DNA from 2 places in the Peribacillus sp. FSL K6-5616 genome. Region 1 is predicted to be linked to the other one. Evidence: riboswitches for the same ligand, from Rfam matches in the RefSeq annotation. Region 1 holds a riboswitch; the other holds the start of a gene.

Region 1 (10,060 bases):
TGATGGCTTCACCGCCAGCTTCTTTTCGGCCAACCTGCATGGTGGCGATATTCACTCCGTGATCACCCAGGATTTTACCTACGTTACCGATTACACCGGGTTTATCGGTATGCTGGATATAAAGTAAATTCGATTCTGGATGAAAGTCGATTTTGAAACCATTCAAACTTACAATTCGAGAACCATAGTTTTCGATATAGGTCCCACTTATTGTTAATTCTCGGTTGTCACCTTTTACTTTAAGGCTGATCAAATTCGAGTAACCTAAAGAGTCCGTAGAGATTTTTTCGCCAATGGTTATGCCACGCTCTTTTGCGATCAACAAGGCATTCACTTCATTGACTGATGCATCGACTCTTGATCTTAAAAAGCCGGAGATTAGACTTTTTGTAAGAATCGCGGTATCGAAATCCAAAGATTCTCCTGCATATGTAACGGAGATTTCCTGAATTCCTTCATTCATGCACTGGGAAGCAATCGATCCCATTTGCTGAACAAGTTGATGGAATGGCTGTACCTTTTCAAACACTTCTTTAGATATGGCCGGAAGGTTGATTGAACTTGATACTGGATTTCCTTCGAAATAGGTCAATACTTCTTGGGCAACCTGTACGGCGACATTTAATTGGGCTTCTTTCGTGGAAGCGCCTAGATGCGGTGTAGCAATGACGCTGTCCAGTTCCAGCAGTTTATGGCCAAGTGGGGGTTCTTCGACGAAAACGTCCAGTGCCGCCCCTGCAACATGCCCTTCAACTAACATTTCATATAAATCATCTTCGTCTAGAATTCCACCACGGGCGCAGTTCAGTACATAAACCCCTTTTTTACAGGTAAGCAGTTTTTCTTTATTAATTAATCCTCTAGTTTCATTCGTTAGTGGTGTATGGACAGTAATGATGTCTGCTTTAGGAAGCAATTCATCCAATGGCAGGGCCGTTACGGACATTTTCTTTGCACGATCTACAGTCAGGAACGGGTCATAGACAATGACATCCATTCCAAACACTTTAGCACGTTTGGCAATTTCCCCTCCAATGCGTCCAAAGCCAACTATGCCTAATGTTTTACCACGAAGTTCAGTTCCCGTATATGAAGAACGTTTCCACTCCCCATTTTTCAATGAAGCATAAGCTTGCGGAATGTGGCGCAATAATGAAGCCATCATCGCGAATGTATGTTCAGCTGTTGAAATGGTGTTGCCGTCAGGTGCATTAACCACGACAATCCCGCGTTTTGTCGCTGCGGGGATGTCTATGTTATCAACACCGACACCAGCGCGTGCTATAATTTTTAACTGCGGCATACGGTTCATTAAATCTTCCGAAACCTTTGTTGCACTTCTCACAAGAATTGCATCGATCTGATCAAGTTCGTTTGCAGCTTCCTCTACGGTCTTCTGAATGAGATGAATATTGCATGCCTCTGAAAGCGGTCCGAGTCCTTCTGGTTTAATGGCGTCTGCTACTAAAATCCGATACACGTCTAAACACCTTCCTAAGGAAAAAATTATCTTAAATTTCAGTTAATTTTACAATTGAAATGCTGATAATGTCAATTTGGCTTATCTGAATGAAAGCGCTTAAACAAATGATTTTCATCTGATCATCCGTTTAATGCGGCGATATAAATAGCTTCGTCTCCTTTTGCGAAAAATTTTCGAATTGTCATATTGTAAATCCGCCATTTGTTTTAAGCCGTTCACTGCGACGATCGATATTCATCCTACATGCATCAAATGAGAAAAAATGCTATCAAAAAAAAGGTATTTCAGATATAATGGGAAGTATAAAAAATTTTATAGGTCTATCTTCGGGGCGGGGCGCAATTCCCCACCGGCGGTGATGAAGGGATTTCTACTTCTAAGCCCGCGAGCCTTACAAGGCAGGATTTGGTGTGATTCCAAAGCCGACAGTATAGTCTGGATGGGAGAAGATGGAGGTTCCTTAGTGCGTTTCAACAGTTATTTGCTGAACGTTTGTTTGATGTAACCTTTAATTTATCCCTTTAATTCCATTGGAATTAAAGGTTTTTTATTGAACATCAACATATTTTGGAATCCTAACCTCTTTTTCAGGTAGATCGGAAAAGAAGGAGAGAGAACTATGAAAAAGAACAAAGTGAAAAAAATGGTCTCACTTGCCATGATGGGAAGCATATCGTATTTATTGATGCTTTTAAATTTCCCGTTTCCAGGATTCCCGCCTTTTCTCAATGTTGATTTTAGCGACATACCAGCACTGATGGCGGCATTGATTTTCGGTCCGATGGCTGGAATTCTAGTCGAGTTCATTAAAAACCTATTGGATTTAGTCATGACAGGGACCTTGACTGCTGTGCCTGTGGGGCATATCGCTAACTTTATAGCCGGAATACTGTTTGTCTTGCCGACTTATTATGTATTTCAGAAAATCAATTCAAAAAAAGGAATGACGTTCGCCTTACTTGCGGGAACAGTTTCCATGGCAGTATTCATGAGCGTATTAAACTATTTTGTCTTTTTACCGGCTTATACCTTCTTTATGGGATGGGATGCCATGTCGGCGCCCGAGTCAAGAAAGTTCGTTACCACGGCAATCTTGCCTTTCAACGTGATTAAAGGCGTACTCATCACATCTGTATTCATGTTGCTGTTCATTAAATTACAGCCATGGATCAATAAGCAAACATTATATAAAAATGCTTAATGGCATTGACGATAGATATGAAAAAACAACCGGATATCCATATCCGGTTGTTTTTTTATGCCTGTTTTTTGGTATGTGCATTGGCCAAAAGAAAAAGCCATTCTCGATTGAAAATGGCTTGTATCTTTATTCGAATTTTAGTGCATCTCCGTCAAATGCCTCGTCAGCAACTTTGATGGAATCCGTTGGGCATCCTTCAAATGCATCCATCATGTCGTCTATAAGTACATCTGGAATTTCAACGATACCCTCGTTATCGTCAAGGGTAACAAATGCAATCCCTTCGTCATCATAATCATATATATCTGGTGCCGCTGCTCCGCAAGCTCCACAAGCTATGCATGTTTCTTTATCCACAATAGTAAATTTAGCCATGAATATAACCCCTCCTAAGTTGATTAACAACTGATAATCTTTTTATTTCAGATTATTATCTCTTTCTTATTGTAAGACCGAATGCCAAACTTTTCAATAGAAATTGTATTGATAATAACTATCATGTAGCTTAATGTCAACGAAAAACATCGAAATAATTAACTTGGTCCTTTCCATGTTTCGTCATTTAGTCACATAATTTCCGTTGTATTCATCAATAATAACGGCGGTTTTTGCAGATTTTTGTTACAATGGGTTTATTGGTTAAATGAAACAAGGATGTGAGTCCCATGAATAATTATCTACAGGCCATCATTCTATATGCGATAAAAAAATTTCAAGGTGAGCGCTCCATTTATGCTATATACCATATGCTGCAGGGTAAGAAATCGTCACAAACGATCCAAGATGCCCACTTATTCGGGTTAACGGATATTTTTGGGACAATACCTCGATTTACCCGTCAGCAATTAAATCAAAACATTGAACATTCGGTTAAGCATGACTTGATCAATTTAACGGATAAACCAGATGCATATGAAATTAGTTTGCAAGGTGAACGAATGTTGGACGATTACTTTAAAAATAATCCTTTTCCGGAGTATTTAAATGGTTGGAAGTATCACAATATCACCCCTGTTTTTTGGGGAAGGTTAAACTTACTCATTCAAACCATATCCCATATTGTCCACAATGAAAGACGTTTTTATCCGATACAACGAAATCCCAAAATCCAATTCTTCGTAAAGGAATTTTTACATGCCAATCGTCAGGATCGAGCGTTGATTGCCCAACATCTATATGATGAACTGGTATCCCTTTTAGAAAATCAAAGTGATATGAAACGAGACATTTTCATTTTGAAATTGACCGGGATAAACAGGATTGGACTAACGTTTGAACAGATTGCAAAAAGGAAAAATGCGGAAGAAGAGTATGTTCGCTATACATTCCTTGACTCATTGCATCAAATGCTTGCAGAAATGGAAACGGGTAGTGATTACCCTCTCTTATCCTCATTAACCAATGATTGGAAAAGAAGTGGTAATCCTCATTTGACACAATCTACAAAGACTACTTTACGATACATCCAGGAAGGGAAAAACCTCGGTGAAATAGCTGAAATCCGCAGATTGAAAGTCAACACCATCGAAGATCACCTCGTAGAAATTGTTTTATCGGAAAAAGATTTTCCGATTTCCGATTATGTGAAAATCGAGGATGAGAGGGAAATTGCTGAAGCGATTAAGCAACTTGGTACCAAAAAGCTTAAAGCTATCAAGCAGATGGTCGATAATAAACAAATAAGCTTTTTCCAAATAAGACTTGTACTTGCGAAAATAGGTGAGAGATGATGAACATGGAACGAGTCCTCAAAGAAAAATTCGGTTTTGATGAATTTCGTCCCGGACAGAAGGAAGTGGTTGAATCATTGATGTCCGGCCGTCATACATTAGCGATGCTCCCAACCGGGTCAGGTAAATCATTATGTTATCAGCTGCCGGCTTATCTGGTAAATAAGACTGTCATAATTGTCTCCCCGTTATTATCTTTAATGCAGGATCAAGCGGATCAGCTGAAGATGAGCGGCGAAAAAAGTGTATTGACCCTCAACTCTTTTTTGACGCTTAATCAAAAAAGGAAAGCTTTCGATAGGTTACATAGTTATCGTTTTATCTTTTTATCTCCTGAAATGCTGAGCATCGATGGTGTGATAAAATCCTTGAAATCCATAGAAATAGGCTTGTTCGTCATAGACGAAGCTCACTGCATTTCACAATGGGGGTACGATTTCCGTCCGGATTATTTGAATTTAGGAGAAGTGAGGCGTGAACTGAATAATCCGTTGACGCTTGCCCTGACGGCAACTGCAACCGATGAGGTCCGGAGGGACATCGTTGTTAAACTTAACATTGGGCAGGCCGAGGAAATGGTCTCATCCGTTGATCGTGAAAATATTGCCATTATTATCGAGCGAATGTTCAGCTATGATGAGAAGCTAGCCCGTGTGCTGGAGCTTGTCAGGAAATTTAACGGAAGCGGAATTATTTATTTTTCCTCTAAAAAAGTGGCGGAATCAGTCGCTGGTTTTTTACAGGATAACGGGATCGATAGTGTCAATTATTATCACGGTGGAATGGAGCAGGAACAAAGGATGCTCATTCAGCAGCAATTCATTTCCGGCCAGTTGAAAATCATATGCGCAACAAGCGCTTTTGGAATGGGTGTGAATAAATCGGATGTCAGATATGTTATCCATTTTCATATCCCGTCCACGATGGAAGCATATCTTCAGGAGATTGGCAGGGCGGGGCGAGACCGGAAACAAAGTGTGGCTGTCTTATTATATAGCGAAGGGGATGAAGGGCTTCCCCTTCATTTGATGGAGCAACAGTTGCCTACGGATTCGCAAATCGATGGTGTATGTTCTTTCCTTAATGAATCACAAAAGAATCTGGCGAATTTGACCCCCTCAGAAAAAGAGCAGCTGTCGCTATCCTTTTCGTTGAACGAAATCCAGCTCCGTTTTTTTACCCAGTTTATTATGGGCAATAACCAGGATCAAGTGGCAGAGATGAAAGAGTATTGTCAAAAGAGGAAAACCAGTAATCAAGAAAAGCTGCATAAATTCCTTCACTGGATATATGCACAGGAATGTCGCCGTTCAGGGATACTGGACTATTTTGGAGAAAAGCATCGGGAAGCGAACCCCATCTGCTGTGATATCTGTGGGATGGATGCCGAAAAAATGGCTGATGTATGGCCGGAAGTAAAGGTGGATCCGGCCAATTCCTTTTCCACTTGGAAAAAGGAATTGGCTTATATCTTACTAAAGAAGGAAAATGGCAATGAAAAATAAGCAAGCTGAATTAATTAAACAACTTACAGATAAACAGTTGCTATATAATTTGTTTCTTACACAAATTATTCTCTTAACGTTAGCCATCTTTTTAGGTATTATTTTATTTAAAGACCGTTCTGCTTTTTTCGACTTATTTATCTTTGGGGACCTGAACATTTTGCTGATTGGTGTTCCTGCTGGAGTCATTGTCGTGTTAATTGACATATTGCTTATGAAAGTGACACCATCTTCCTATCAGGATGATGGCGGTATTAACGAACGCATTTTCAGTAATTTGTCATACCCGATGATATTTGTTATAGCTTTAGTGGTAGCGATAAGTGAAGAAGTATTATTCCGTGGAGTGCTGCAAACACATTTTGGTTTGCTTCTTACGAGCCTCATTTTTGCAGCCGTTCATTATCGTTACCTTTTTAATTGGTTTTTATTTTTAAATGTATTGGTTTTGAGCTTCTTTATCGGGTTTCTATTTGAAATGACTAATAATATCATCGTGACGATTACGGCCCACTTTTTGATTGACTTTATCCTTGGTATTTTAATCAGGAACAAAAAGCAAAGAGGGTTTAGCAAGAAAGGGGGTGACTTGAATGAGCCGGGTGCAAAAGAATGAAAAAGAAAATGATCAGGCTGGTGAACTTCGTTCGCGAATTGAACGCCAGAAGGCAAAGTCATCATTGCCCAAACGGAGTAAAGTCCACCAGAATAAAAAGAAAAAAAGTAAAGTGAAGATTAAACTTCCAATGATACAATTATTAGCGTTATTTTTCATTTTGCTTCCAATTGGATTTTACAGCCTTTATACATATTTTCAGGATAGGCCTTTACCTGTTACTAAAAGTGACCAAGTCGTCTTAAAAGAGGAAGATATAGAATCGATTCCAACCACAGCAACGGCAGAGGACTTAAAGGAAAAAGAGTCGGCTAAGGCTGAAGCGGAGAAAGAAAAAGAAGAAGCTGAGGCTAAAGCCAAAGCGCAGCAGGAAGCTGAGGCTAAAGCCAAGGCACAGCAAGAAGCTGAGGAAAAGGTCAAAGCGCAGCGAGAAGCTGAGGCTAAAGCCAAAGCGCAGCAAGAAGCAGCGGAAAAGGCCAAAGCGCAGCGAGAAGCTGAGGAAAAGGCAAAGAAAGCAGCAGCAGAAAAGAAAAATGCACAAGCCGCTAAACCGGATAAAGAGGGATACAAAGTTGTCTTACATACTGTTCAAGGTGAAGAAACATTATTTCGCATTTCCATGAATTACTACAAATCACAGGAAGGGATTGCTCTGATCAGGGAGTGGAATGGGCTGAATGGCAATGAAATTTCCAAAGGTCAGGTATTGAAAATTCCAATCAAGAAATAATGATGGCACCTTTAGAAAAAATCAAGTTTTTAAATCCTACTATTTCAAAACAAAAAAGACTTTAGGCAACAGGAGTTCTACCTTAATGTTAAAACAAAGTTGATTGGAGCGGGTGTTCGAGAATCCTGCGGGAAAAGCGCGTCCAAGGGAGACCCCGCAGGCGCAGTGGCGCCGAGGGCGGACCACCCGCGGAAAGCGAGTGCCTGAAGTGAAAATCAACATTCAAATTTTAAAAACCTAAAAAGCTGGAGACAAAACTCAATTATTATCGAGTTTGTCTCCAGTCTGACCCTGTCTTTATAGGCAGGGTATTTTTAATATTGTTCAACTTGGTTAAGTATGAAGGCAATCGTGTCAGGTACATTATCATTTTTTCCTCTACTCTTTCATATCATGATTTGAAAGAGCAGAGGAGGAAATGCGATGGAATCGACAATCATTTTACTGGATGAGAAAACGGATCAAGCAACAAAACAAATGCTGCAAAATGTCGTGGATCGGAAGAAAAAATTCGAGGCACTTAAAAAGAAGCATCTTCAAAGCTTATGGGCAACCATGATCGTTGCTGTCCTTTTTATGATTTATCTTTATTTTTATATTGTTGTACCTTATTCCTATTCCTTTTTCAGCATGTTTAGTGTTTTCGTCGACCATTTTAGCCATTTCCTTTTTTTGGCGGCAGCGATTGGTCTATATGGATATATGGTTTTAATTAAAAAAAAGCTAGATAAAGCTGAAAAGGAGTTTCAACTTTTACGCTGTGAAATCATTAATAAAAGTAAGCAATTGTGGGAAAAAGAGGAAGAATGGAAAAATCGCCATAAGGTTTTTGAAATGATGAAGAAGAATTATGATATTAACTTATATCATGAAAATAAATGATGGTCGCGTTAAATCATATTTAATTGCGGGTAATACCGTTTTATGGTTATATGAAAGTACGTTTGGATAAGGATGGAAAGAAGGTTTAACGAAGATGTTATGGTTATCTGGATTATTTTTAATCATCATCCTGCTGTCATTTGCCATGATCTTTTACATGTGGCGTACGGCTATGCAAGATAGGGTGGTTTCTCAAAACCTATATTTTAAAGACTTTCCTGAAGGCTTTGGCGATGTGCGGATTTTTTTTATATCCGATCTTCATCGGCGGATCATTGCGGATAAATTGATTGAGGAAACACGTGACAAGGCAGATTTGGTGATAATCGGCGGTGACATTAGGGAAAGCGGGGTTCCCTTAGAACGTGTGGAAAAAAATATTTTGAAACTAAAAGAACTTGGTCCCCTTTATTTTGTTTGGGGTAATAATGATTATGAAGGGGACTACCATGAACTGGATGCGACTCTTTTGAAACATGGGGTGAAGATCCTTGATAATACAGCTGTTTCTTTTGAGTCTCAGAATGGCAGCAAAATCGCTCTTCTGGGCATTGATGATATATCGGAAGAACGTGATAGGCTTGACCTTGCCCTGTCGGATTGCGGGAATGAAGATTTCCGGATTTTGGTGAGCCATAATCCATTGGTCAAGAAACAGTTGACTCCAGAACACCATATTAGTCTTGTCCTGTCAGGTCACACCCATGGCGGGCAGATTCGCATATTCGGATTCGGGCCCTATCAGATCGGAAGTGTTAAAAAAGAGGGGGAATGTATATATATGACGAGTAATGGCTATGGGACAAGCGCAGTGCCTTTAAGGCTTGAAGCTAAGCCTGAAACGCACCTCTTCACCCTGAAAAGGGGGACAGACACTGAAATAGGCGAAGCTGTGGAAAAAACCTATTAGGCTGCTTTTAAGCGAGCATACCGGGATTTTACAGACCTTGAAAAATCCACTATAATTTCATCAAATGATCGTACAGTTATTGGAGGCCTTGTAAAACCATGCAAGAAGGTAAATATAATATAAAGGCAGTTTCAAAACTGCTGGACATTCAGTCGGGAACCCTTAGGGCTTGGGAAAGGCGCTATAAATTTATCGAACCTATCAGGAATGAATCGGGGCACCGGCTGTATACTGAAAAACACCTGCAAATCCTTAAGTGGCTCATTACTAAAACAAAGCAAGGTTTTACAATAAGCCAAGCCGTTTCTCTTCTCGAAAGTACTGGCACCCTAGCGCCTGGAGTTCCTGAAACGAACCGTAAGGATGAACAAGCGATTAAGTTATCGGATGAATTAATCGAAGCTCTATTGAATTTCAATGAAAATAAAGCCCATATGATGATAAGCCAAGCATTCAGTATGTATACAATCGAACAAACCATAGTGGATGTACTCGGTTCAATATTGGTTCAGATTGGGGATAAGTGGGAAAGGGGAGAAATTACTTCCGCTCATGAACACTTTGCGTCGAACATAATAAAATCCAGGATCAGTTCGGTTATGCATACAATTCCGACTAATGGTTTTCTTCCGAAAGCCCTTACCGTTTGTGCTCCCGGTGAAAAACATGAATTTGGACTATTGATCTTCACCATTTTTTTGAAGCGGAAAGGGTATGAAACCATTTATTTAGGAGAATCCATTGCTGATAAGGACCTTTTCACCGTTTTAAACATCATTAAGCCCTCTTACCTATTCATGTCATGTTCACTGAAAGAGAATCTTGCTGGAACATTCAAGCTGGTCGAATCTTTATTAAAGGATTTTCCGGATTTGAAGGTGGGTCTTGGCGGTGCAGCTTTGAGCCTTATTTCTGAAGAAGACCGAACTGCCTTCAGCGGAGTCTTAATGGGGGACACGCAATCGAAATGGGAGGAGTGGCTGAGAGGTTAGCGACGGGCGTC
Region 2 (10,060 bases), 2.8 Mb from region 1:
AATCTCCCTACCACGATTCCTACTTTCAATCCTGATCCGATTAATTGTGCTTCAATAGTTTTCCCCATGTCCAATTCCTCCTAATTTTTAAAAACAATAATTTTTTTTCATGTTAAGGTTTCAATCCTTAAAAATCCTTCAAGCTTTCGGGATGTTCAGTTCAAGTTCCTGTTTCCCGATTGGATCATTATGTTGAAGATACCGAATCAAATCGGCTATCGTAATGAACTTCAGGTTGAATTTGTCAGCGATGACTTCTAAATCGGATACGCGGGCCATCGATCCATCTTCATTCATGATCTCACAAATGACACCGGCTGGAGCGGCACCGCATAACTTCGCCAAGTCCACCGATGCCTCCGTATGTCCTGCCCTTCTTAATACGCCGCCTTCTTTAGCGACTATCGGAAAAGTGTGACCAGGCCTTTGGAAATCTTCAGCGACCGAATCTTCATTAAGAAGCTCAAGGATGGTCAAGGACCGTTCAAAAGCACTGATTCCTGTAGAGGTGCTTTTATGATCGACACTTACCGTAAAAGCAGTGCCATGATGATCGGTATTTTCTCCAACCATAGGATGCAGTTTCAATTTTGCTGCCAGTTGTTCAGTGATGGTCGTACAAATCAAACCACGTCCATGAGTCGCCATGAAATTAATCGCTTCCGGTGTCGCCTTTTCGGCCAACACTACAAAATCCCCTTCATTTTCACGGTCTTCATCATCGGACACGATTACTACCTTGCCAGCCTTTAAATCTTCTATTGCTTCTTCTATTGTATGGAACATCATTACACCGCCCTTTTTATTAGAATCCATGCTCTGCCAAAAACTCTAAATTCAGTCCTGGTTTTGGATTGCCATTTTTCATTTGATGTATTATATATTTCCCAATCATGTCGTTTTCGATGTTAACGATATCGCCAGCCGCTTTTTGTCCCAATATGGTGTCCTGATGAGTCAATGGAATCAATGATACCGTCAAAAGGTTCCTTTCGATCCCAAATATCGTCAAGCTGGTTCCATCAATGGCCACGGAACCTTTTGGAATGCAAAAGGCACTAAGCCCTTCTTCCAATTGGATTACATAATATACGGCATTTTCTTTCCGTTCTTTTTTTATGATCGTTCCGGTCCCGTCGATATGACCTGAAACAAAATGACCGCCAAACCTTCCCTGTGCACTCATGGCTCGTTCGAGATTAACAGGTGATCCCAATTTTAACGTCCGGATCGAGGAAGCTTTGACCGTTTCCGGCATCACGTCGACCGTAAATAAACTTTTCGTGAAGGACGTTACCGTTAAGCAGACCCCGTTGACTGAAATACTATCCCCCAGATGCACATCTTCAAGGATTTTTTCAGAACGAATCGATAACTCCATACTGCTTTTTCCTTTTTTCAAGGAATGTACGGTACCGATATCCTCAATGATTCCCGTAAACATGTTTTTCCCCCTTTTATAAAATATAAAAAACCCCTTAGGATGGCCTAAGGAGTTAGCAGGAGAAATGAGTGAAAAAAATTGTATACCTAAAAAGCCTAATATTTTCATTTTCGAAAAATTAGGCGTACGTATACACTTGGGTTCCACACGTCCTTCTCCCATCCAGACTGTACTGTCGGCTTTGGAATCTCACCAAATCCTGCCTTTTAACAGGCTCGCGGGCTTAGAATTTCTTCATCACCGCCGGTTGGGATTTTCACCCGACCCCGAAGGACTAAAATAATATGAATCTTTGAATATTTTATCACCATAAAGTGAAGATGTAAAATTTCTAACCTTAAATGGTTCAATTGTTACAGGAACTTCCTATCTTTATGTAAAAATGGTCCCCCATTAACCCCGATGTGCTCCAAAAAGGTTAGGCAGGATAAATATGTGGAATAGGATTAGGGGATCACAATTCATATAAGGAGGAAGCTTAATGCTTATTTCCATCATCAACTTGATTTTCTATCTGTTCGTTGTCACGATGAATTTTTCAGCCAATTTCCTGCCATTGAACGGCCAGACATCAGGAGAGATTTCCGATAAACTTAATGTCCTTTTCACTCCTGCCGGTTATGTATTTTCCATTTGGGGCTTGATCTATTTCCTGCTCGCCATCTGGGTCTTCAGGCAGTTTTTAAGTAAATATCAAAACAGCCCCGCTTATAAGGCATCCTTCCCTTGGTTCGCTTTAAGCTGTGTCCTGAATGGCGCATGGCTTTTAGCTTGGCACTATGAGCACTTTTTGTTATCCGTATTCATTATCATTGCTTTGCTGGTTACTTTAATGGTCATTTATACAAACATAAAAAAAGTGGAACACACTACTTTTGACCTATTTCCATTCTCCGTTTATACAGGCTGGGTTAGTGTCGCAACTATAGCTGACATTTCTTATTACCTAACCTATATCAAATGGGACGGTTTTGGGGTTTCCGAATCAACCTGGACGATCGTCCTGCTGATTGCTGCAACAACCCTGGCCTTTTTCTTTGCAGGTAAAAACCGGGATTGGTGCTATCCTCTCGTGTTCGTTTGGGCGTTCATAGGCATCGGGATACGAAATAGCGACGCCTATCCGGTAATCACAGACATTTCTTATATCCTGGCTACCATCACTTTTATCGTATCCATCACCATCTTCATTAAAAATAGAAGGAACTAAATGAGGGATATGGTACCCTAAAATGCTTGTTGAAGATCTTGCCATATATCCTGCCAAGCTTCTAGGCCAACTGAGAGACGGACCAGCTGGTCACTGATGCCCATTTGTTCCCGTGAATCTTCAGGAACGGCAGAGTGCGTCATGGTAGCGGGGTGCTGGATCAATGTTTCGGCATCCCCTAGACTTACGGCAATTTTGATAAGTTTCAATTTATTGAGGAAATCCTGTGCATCCTGTTTTGTGCCATGCAATTCGAAAGAGATAAGGCCGCCGCCATGTTTCATCTGTTTTTGCATGATATAATGATCCGGTGAAGCATCATCACCTGGATAATATACCTTTTTCACCTTTGGATGTTTCTTAAGTTCATGAAAGATTGCCATTGCATTGGCCGAATGACGGTCCATCCTGACGGGCAAGGTCTTTAACCCCCGCAATAGTAGCCAGGCGTCGAATGGTGAAATGATTCCACCGATATCTTTCTGTGTAGTCCCAGCTATATGATTCATGAATTCCTTTTTACCGACGACAAGTCCCGCAACGACATCCCCATGCCCGCAAAGATATTTCGTAGCGCTATGAAGGACAATATCACAGCCATATTCAAGCGGTCTCTGTAGGTAGGGCGTCGAAAACGTATTATCGACTACGACCGTTACATTATATTCCTTCGCAACCCTTACCACCATCTGTAAGTCAATCATTTTCATCGTCGGATTGATCGGGGTTTCTACATAGATGCAGGTCGTTTCCGGCCGGATCATTTTCCTAACCTGTTCTTCAGTATCCATTTCACAAAAATCATGAGTAATCCGGTATTTATTTTTCATTAGCTGCAGAAGGCCGAATGTACAACCATATACCCCCTGTGAGCAGAGGATGTGATCATCTGTTTTAGTTAACGCAAAAAGTACTGCTGAAACGGCTGCCATGCCTGAACCGAAAGCAAGGCCAGCTTCCCCGCCTTCCAGTGCGGCAATCTTTTCTTCAAGCACTTGTACCGTTGGATTTCCAAGGCGAGAATAAATATATCCATCTTCGATACCGGCAAAACGCCTCTCCCCTTGCTCGGCATTTTCGAAAGTGAATGTTGAGGTTTGGAATAAAGGTGTTGCCAAGCTTCCCAAATGCTTCTTCGAGTCATAACCTTCATGGATGACTGCCGTTTCAAATTGTTTATACTTTCTTGTCATACCGTCTCCTCCTAACCTATGTCTATTGCTATCATATGTCAAAAACCCACATAAAGGAAGCGTTTTCATTCATGATTATCCCCCATAAATTAACCCTGAATTTAGTAAAAATAAGCTGCATTCTGTTCAGTTGGATCCTGTAAGTTGAGCACCTCTTTTAATTTTTAATCCTAACGTGAATTCCAAAAAAAGGGGACAGCCGCCATGGCCGTCCCTTTTTCCGAATCATTCATCGACTACGATGTTTCCACCATAGAAGGTTACTCTCGTTAATGGAATCTCCAGTTCACGAGCCATTTTTTTCAACTCTCGCTCTTCTCTTTCCGTTACGATTGAAATGACCGTACCATCTGCACCTGCACGCCCAGTTCTACCGGATCTATGGATATATTGTTCGATGTTGTCAGCCATATCAATATGAACGACCGCAGTAAGACCTTTAATATCAAGCCCCCTTGCCGCTACATCCGTTGCTATCAGCATCGGGGATTTTCCGGAACGAAGCTTGCGCAGTGCTTTCTCCCTGTCGACTTTATTGGATTCACCGTGAAGCACGCCCATTTCAATACCTTTATAACTCAGTTTTTCATGTAAGACGCTAAGCTCCGCAATATCATTCAGGAAGGCAAGTGCCTTCACATCTTTAAGTCTTGTGATTTTCTCGAGAATCTTGGACTTTTCCCGTCTCTCAACAACAAAGTAAAGATGGTCCACCTTGGATTCCATTTTTTCATTTTTATCGACCTTGATCATTTCAGGTTCATTCATGAATCCCCGGGCCGCTTTTTCCGTTTCTTCTGGCAGGGTTGCTGAAAATACCATGATTTGCCGATCTTTTAGTGTTGTTTTGATAATATTATTGATCGTTCCCATATGCTCTGGAATGATCAATTGGTCACCTTCATCAAGTACTATCGTCTTAACTTCATGCATCTTCAGTTTCTTTTGGGCAATCAATTCGTAAATCCGTCCCGGTGTTCCAGCAATCACTTGTGGACGCTTCTTCAGTTTGTCCAACTGCCTTTTTACATTAGCACCGCCGATGAATGCTGCACCCGTAATGCCGCTTCCCTCTGACCAAATGCGAATTTCTTCATTGATCTGCATGACCAGTTCTCGTGATGATGCCAGAATCAAAGCTTGGGGCGATTTTTTTTCAGGATCAATCTTTTCCAGCAATGGCAGTAAATATGCCAATGTTTTTCCTGTACCTGTCGGTGATTCGGCCATGATATCCTTTCCCTCGACAATCACGGGAATCGCTTTCGTTTGTATCGGGGTAAGTTGTCCGAATCCGGACTTTTTCCAGGCTTCTTGTATATATGGTTTTCTATCGTTTATTAATGCAGGTAATTCGCTCATATCGTTCTCCTTTAATATAAAACTTTTCCTATCTTTCATAGTACCATTTATTCTTGTCCAGTAGCCAACGGAATACGAATTGTAACCGTCGTCCCTTTGTTTATCTCACTTTCAAAATCCATTTCCCCTTGAAGGCGATGAACGATTTTCCGGCAAATTGCAAGCCCGATCCCTGAACCTTTTTCCTTCGTCGAGTAAAAAGGTTCACCAATCCGTTCAAGGCGCTCGGGTCCCATTCCCATGCCATTATCACTCACGCTGACTACAGCATGTCCATCGATGATTTGCAGCGATATATCAATTTCCCCATTATCTTCGATCGCTTCAATGCTATTCTTGACGATATTGATTACCAACTGTTTAAGTTCAATTGAATCAGCCATAATATTAATCGGTTCGGCGGTTTTAATCCTTAGCCCCATTTCGATATTATTCAAATTCGTTTCTGCTTTCATCAACGTGAATACCTGTTGTAAACTGTCGGCAAGATCGATCCTGCAGAATGCGACATCCTGTTTCTTCCCGAGAACCAAAAGTTCACTTGAGATAATATTGATTCGGTCAATTTCCTTCAACATGATATCAGAATGCAGCGGATTCACTTCCTGGGTCATATCCATTAACTGTACGAATCCTTTTAACGATGTCAGCGGATTCCTTATCTCATGTGCGACGGCCGCAGCCAGATGTCCGATAACAGATAGCTTTTCAGACATGATCATCAATTCCTCTTCGCGCCGCAATTCGGTGATATCCCTTACGATGGCATATACTCCAAGCATTTCCGAGTGGACGATGATCGGTAAAAAAGTTACACGGATTATCCGTTGTTCATCACTGCTATTCTGAATGGTCGTTTCGAATTTTACAGCCTCCCCTTGAAGGGACTGTATAAAGAACTCAGCTATTTTATCACTTTCATTCCAGTTGATGAGATGATTCGCATTCTTGCCTTTCGAATTGTCACTATTATGACCTAACAGTTTTTCGGCTTCCGGGTTTATCGAAACAACATTTCCTTCGAGATTCAGCTCAAGGACACAATCCGGGTTATGCTTGAACAGCGACCGATACTGTTCATCCTTAAGAATGAATTCCTGTTGGGACCTCAACATCTTCCCCGTCCAATACCTGATTATGAAGTATAGGAAAAGCCCGGTTATGAATATGAACATCCACCCTTTGGAATGTTGAAACATTGCATATATTTGAACATCTTCCCTCGCCTGTGTCATAGAGATGTAATCCGTAACGATAATCCATAAGACCCCAAAGAATATATATATAAAAGCCACTTTACATGCAATTTTATGAGATTGGTTCATTTTTTTTCCTTTGCATTGTTTTTTGGTTTATTATTCCCAAATCACTCAAAAAAAGCCCTCATGTTTTCAACATAAGGACTCTATCGATATTGTACCATATATATTGCATTCATTGTTTTATATCGTTAAAAAATCCAGCAGCAGTTTAACTGGACGTTCAATAAATCAAGAAAGGTCTTTAATGGCTTGATTGAATTCTTCTTCTATATCTTTTGTAGGCTTGGGCGTTAATAAGCTGAAAACGACAACCGCTATTGAACCAGCGATGAAACCAGGAATGATTTCGTATATTTCAGCAAACTTATCGATCATATCCCAGACGATCACGGTTGCCGTACCGACAATCATTCCCGCCAAGGCTCCCCATTTCGTCATCCGTTTCCAGTACAGGCTTAACAGAATGACAGGACCGAATGCCGCACCAAAACCAGCCCATGCATAACCAACCAATTTAAGGATCGTACCGCTTGGATTAAAAGCCAATAATAGGGCAACGGCAGATATAGCCAATACGCCAAACCGACCTACCAGCACTAATTCCTTATCAGATGCATTCGGCCGTATGAACTGCTTATAGAAATCATCTGTCAGAGCACTTGCCGATACTAACAGCTGTGATGCAATCGTACTCATGACCGCTGCTAAAATCGCAGCCAACAAGAAGCCTGTAATTAAAGAAGGAAACAGTTCTTTAGCTAAAATGATGAATACGGACTCAGCATTTCTTTCCCCTAAAGGACTATTTGTCAGGTTAAAATATGCTATCCCCACCAATCCGGTGAACATCGCTCCGACGATAGCAAAAATCATCCATCCCATACCGATACGCCGTGCACTTTTCAATTCTTTAACAGATGAGACCGCCATGAATCGAACGATTATATGAGGCTGCCCGAAATAACCAAGCCCCCATGCCAGAAGAGATATGATGCCAATGGTTGATGTTCCTTCAAAAACATGCAATAAATTCGGGTTAATCGATTTTATTTCATTGAAGGTAGGATCCCAGCCTCCAATATTTACAATCGTGACAACTGGTACTAGAATTAAGGCAATGAACATGATTGTACCTTGTACGAAGTCCGTCCAGCTGACAGCCAGGAATCCGCCAAATAATGTATAAAGAATAACAACGCTCGCCGTCAGCCAGATACCCCACCGGTAATCTAAATTGAAAGCCGTACGGAAAAGCTCACCGCCTGCTACCATGCCTGAAGAGGTATAAAAGGTGAAGAAAATTAAAATGACCGATGCTGATACCACTTTTAAGACCCGGGAGCCATCTTTAAACCGATTTCCCAAAAAGTCGGGAATCGTAATCGAATTGCCGGCAATTTCCGTATATGTCCGAAGTCTTGGTGCCACGAATAACCAGTTTAAATAAGAGCCAGCACACAGGCCGATGACAATCCAGCCAGCACTCAACCCGCTTATGTACATCGCACCAGGAAGACCCATCAACAGCCAGCCACTCATATCGGAAGCCCCTGCACTCAATGCCGTTACAGCCGGGCCCAAGTTCCGGCCGCCAAGCATGTAATCGGTTAAGTTAGCCGTTTTCCGATAGGCCAAATAACCAATTAAAAGCATACCTGCCATGTATATTGCAATTGATATTATAATTCCATATTCCAAAAATGAATCCTCCTATTTATAGGTTAATTTTCATCTTGTAAGCTTATCAGAAAAAAAAACATATGTTAAGAAGTTCTTGCACCTTTCAACGATTTCACTTTCAATATAAGTAAGAAAATTCATTTTATTAGAATAAATCATTTAGGAGGAATGCGCCATGCAATCCTATATCAATCAGCCAGATGGAGTCTTTCCCTCTGTTTGTTCTCTTGACTGTCCTGATCAATGCGGTTTACTGCTGCACAAAAAAGATGGGAAAATCATTAAAGTTCAAGGAGACCCTGATCATCCAGTCACAAAAGGGAATATTTGCAACAAAGTCCGCAACATGACTGCCCGCCTATATGACCCCAATCGCTTAAAACAGCCATTAAAGCGCATTGGTCCGAAAGGAAAAGGGAATTTCGTTCCAATCAGCTGGGAAGAGGCCATTGACACAATCACTTCCAAATGGAAAGACTTGATCGAAATGCATGGACCGGAAAGCATACTTCCTTACAGCTTTTACGGAAACATGGGCAACCTCAGCGCCGAAGGGATGGATCGCCGCTTTTTCCACAAACTCGGTGCAAGCATGCTCGAGCGTTCCATCTGTAATGCGGCAGGCTCAGTCGGATACAGCTATACAATGGGTGGTTCATTCGGCATCGATCCAGAAGAAACGATCCATACCAAGCTATTCATTATGTGGGGCATCAACGCTGTGAGCACTAATATGCATCAAGTGACACTTGCCCAGCAAGCCCGAAAAAACGGGGCCAAAGTAGTTGTCATTGACGTTCATAAAAACCAAACCGGCAAGTGGGCAGATTGGTTCATTCCGATTCTGCCCGGCACCGATAGTGCACTTGCCCTCGGGTTAATGCATATTCTATATGCCGAGAATCTAGTCGACCAGCCTTTTCTCGATGAATACACAGTGGGTGCTGCTGAATTGCGCGAACATGTCCGCCAATATGACCCTGCGACCGTCTCCGCGATAACTGGCGTTCCCATTGATGACTTATATGAACTTGCCAGGATGTATGGCACTACAAGCCCATCATTCGTTCGGATAGGCAATGGCCTGCAGCACCATGACAATGGAGGCATGGCGGTACGTACCATTGCCTGCCTGCCTGCCCTTACCGGCCAATGGATGGAGGAAGGCGGCGGAGCCATCAAAGGGAATTCAGGATATCTGGCCTTTAATATAAATGCCTTAAGACGTCCTGATTTATTGCGAAATAAAGCTACCCGGACCATTAATATGAACCAAATCGGCCAAGCTCTAATGGAAAAAGAAAACCCGATTCGCTCCATGTTTGTATACGGCTCCAACCCAGCACTTGTCGCTCCGAATGCAAATAAGGTGCAGGAAGGTCTAATGCGGGAAGATCTATTCACAGTGGTCCATGATCTATTCTTAACCGAAACGGCCATGTTTGCCGACCTCGTCCTACCTGCCACGTCATCTTATGAAACGGAGGATTTTTATAATTCATATTGGCATAATTACGTCCAAATACAAAAACCTGTAGTCGAAAAATATGGCGAATCGAAATCGAATGTTGAATTGTTCAAACTGTTGGCTGCTGGGATGGGATTTGGGGAACAAGCATTTAGAGATTCAGAGGAAGATATGATACGGCAGGCTCTGGATTTTCCCGACAACCCGCATTTGGAAGGCATCACCTATGACTCCCTTTCAAGGAATCAATTTGTCAAAGCCAAAATGCAGCCGATGTTCCCAGGCAAACTCCCGACACCAAGCGGTAAAATCGAACTTTATTCCGAACGGATGAAGCGGGATGGATACGAGCCATTGCCCACATATACGCCAATCATAAAAGACAGTGACCTGCCATTTTTATTCATTCCGGCACCTAATCACAATTTCTTGAATTCAACC

The links. Region 1 has a riboswitch for FMN ahead of MHB45_RS13920 (ECF transporter S component). Riboswitches for the same ligand answer to the same signal wherever they lie in the genome.
Region 2: another riboswitch for FMN. It lies ahead of ribE (riboflavin synthase); the one in region 1 lies ahead of MHB45_RS13920 (ECF transporter S component).

Annotation. Positions count from the first base shown of each region.
Region 1 covers NZ_JBBOYT010000001.1:2,911,452-2,921,511, reverse strand. The annotation lists gene serA (phosphoglycerate dehydrogenase) at 1-1,480, opposite strand, end outside; FMN riboswitch at 1,802-1,938, shown strand; gene MHB45_RS13920 (ECF transporter S component) at 2,103-2,684, shown strand; gene MHB45_RS13915 (ferredoxin) at 2,811-3,059, opposite strand; gene MHB45_RS13910 (helix-turn-helix domain-containing protein) at 3,350-4,414, shown strand; gene MHB45_RS13905 (RecQ family ATP-dependent DNA helicase) at 4,414-5,919, shown strand; gene MHB45_RS13900 (CPBP family intramembrane glutamic endopeptidase) at 5,909-6,535, shown strand; gene MHB45_RS13895 (LysM peptidoglycan-binding domain-containing protein) at 6,513-7,265, shown strand; gene MHB45_RS13890 (YpbF family protein) at 7,689-8,147, shown strand; gene MHB45_RS13885 (metallophosphoesterase) at 8,242-9,057, shown strand; gene MHB45_RS13880 (MerR family transcriptional regulator) at 9,156-10,049, shown strand.
Region 2 covers NZ_JBBOYT010000001.1:120,449-130,508, reverse strand. The annotation lists gene ribH (6,7-dimethyl-8-ribityllumazine synthase) at 1-68, opposite strand, end outside; partial or broken gene ribB (3,4-dihydroxy-2-butanone-4-phosphate synthase) at 148-786, opposite strand; gene ribE (riboflavin synthase) at 806-1,444, opposite strand; FMN riboswitch at 1,591-1,722, opposite strand; gene MHB45_RS00595 (TspO/MBR family protein) at 1,926-2,654, shown strand; gene megL (methionine gamma-lyase) at 2,672-3,847, opposite strand; gene MHB45_RS00585 (DEAD/DEAH box helicase) at 4,073-5,209, opposite strand; gene MHB45_RS00580 (ATP-binding protein) at 5,257-6,534, opposite strand; gene putP (sodium/proline symporter PutP) at 6,700-8,169, opposite strand; gene MHB45_RS00570 (molybdopterin oxidoreductase family protein) at 8,327-10,060, shown strand, end outside.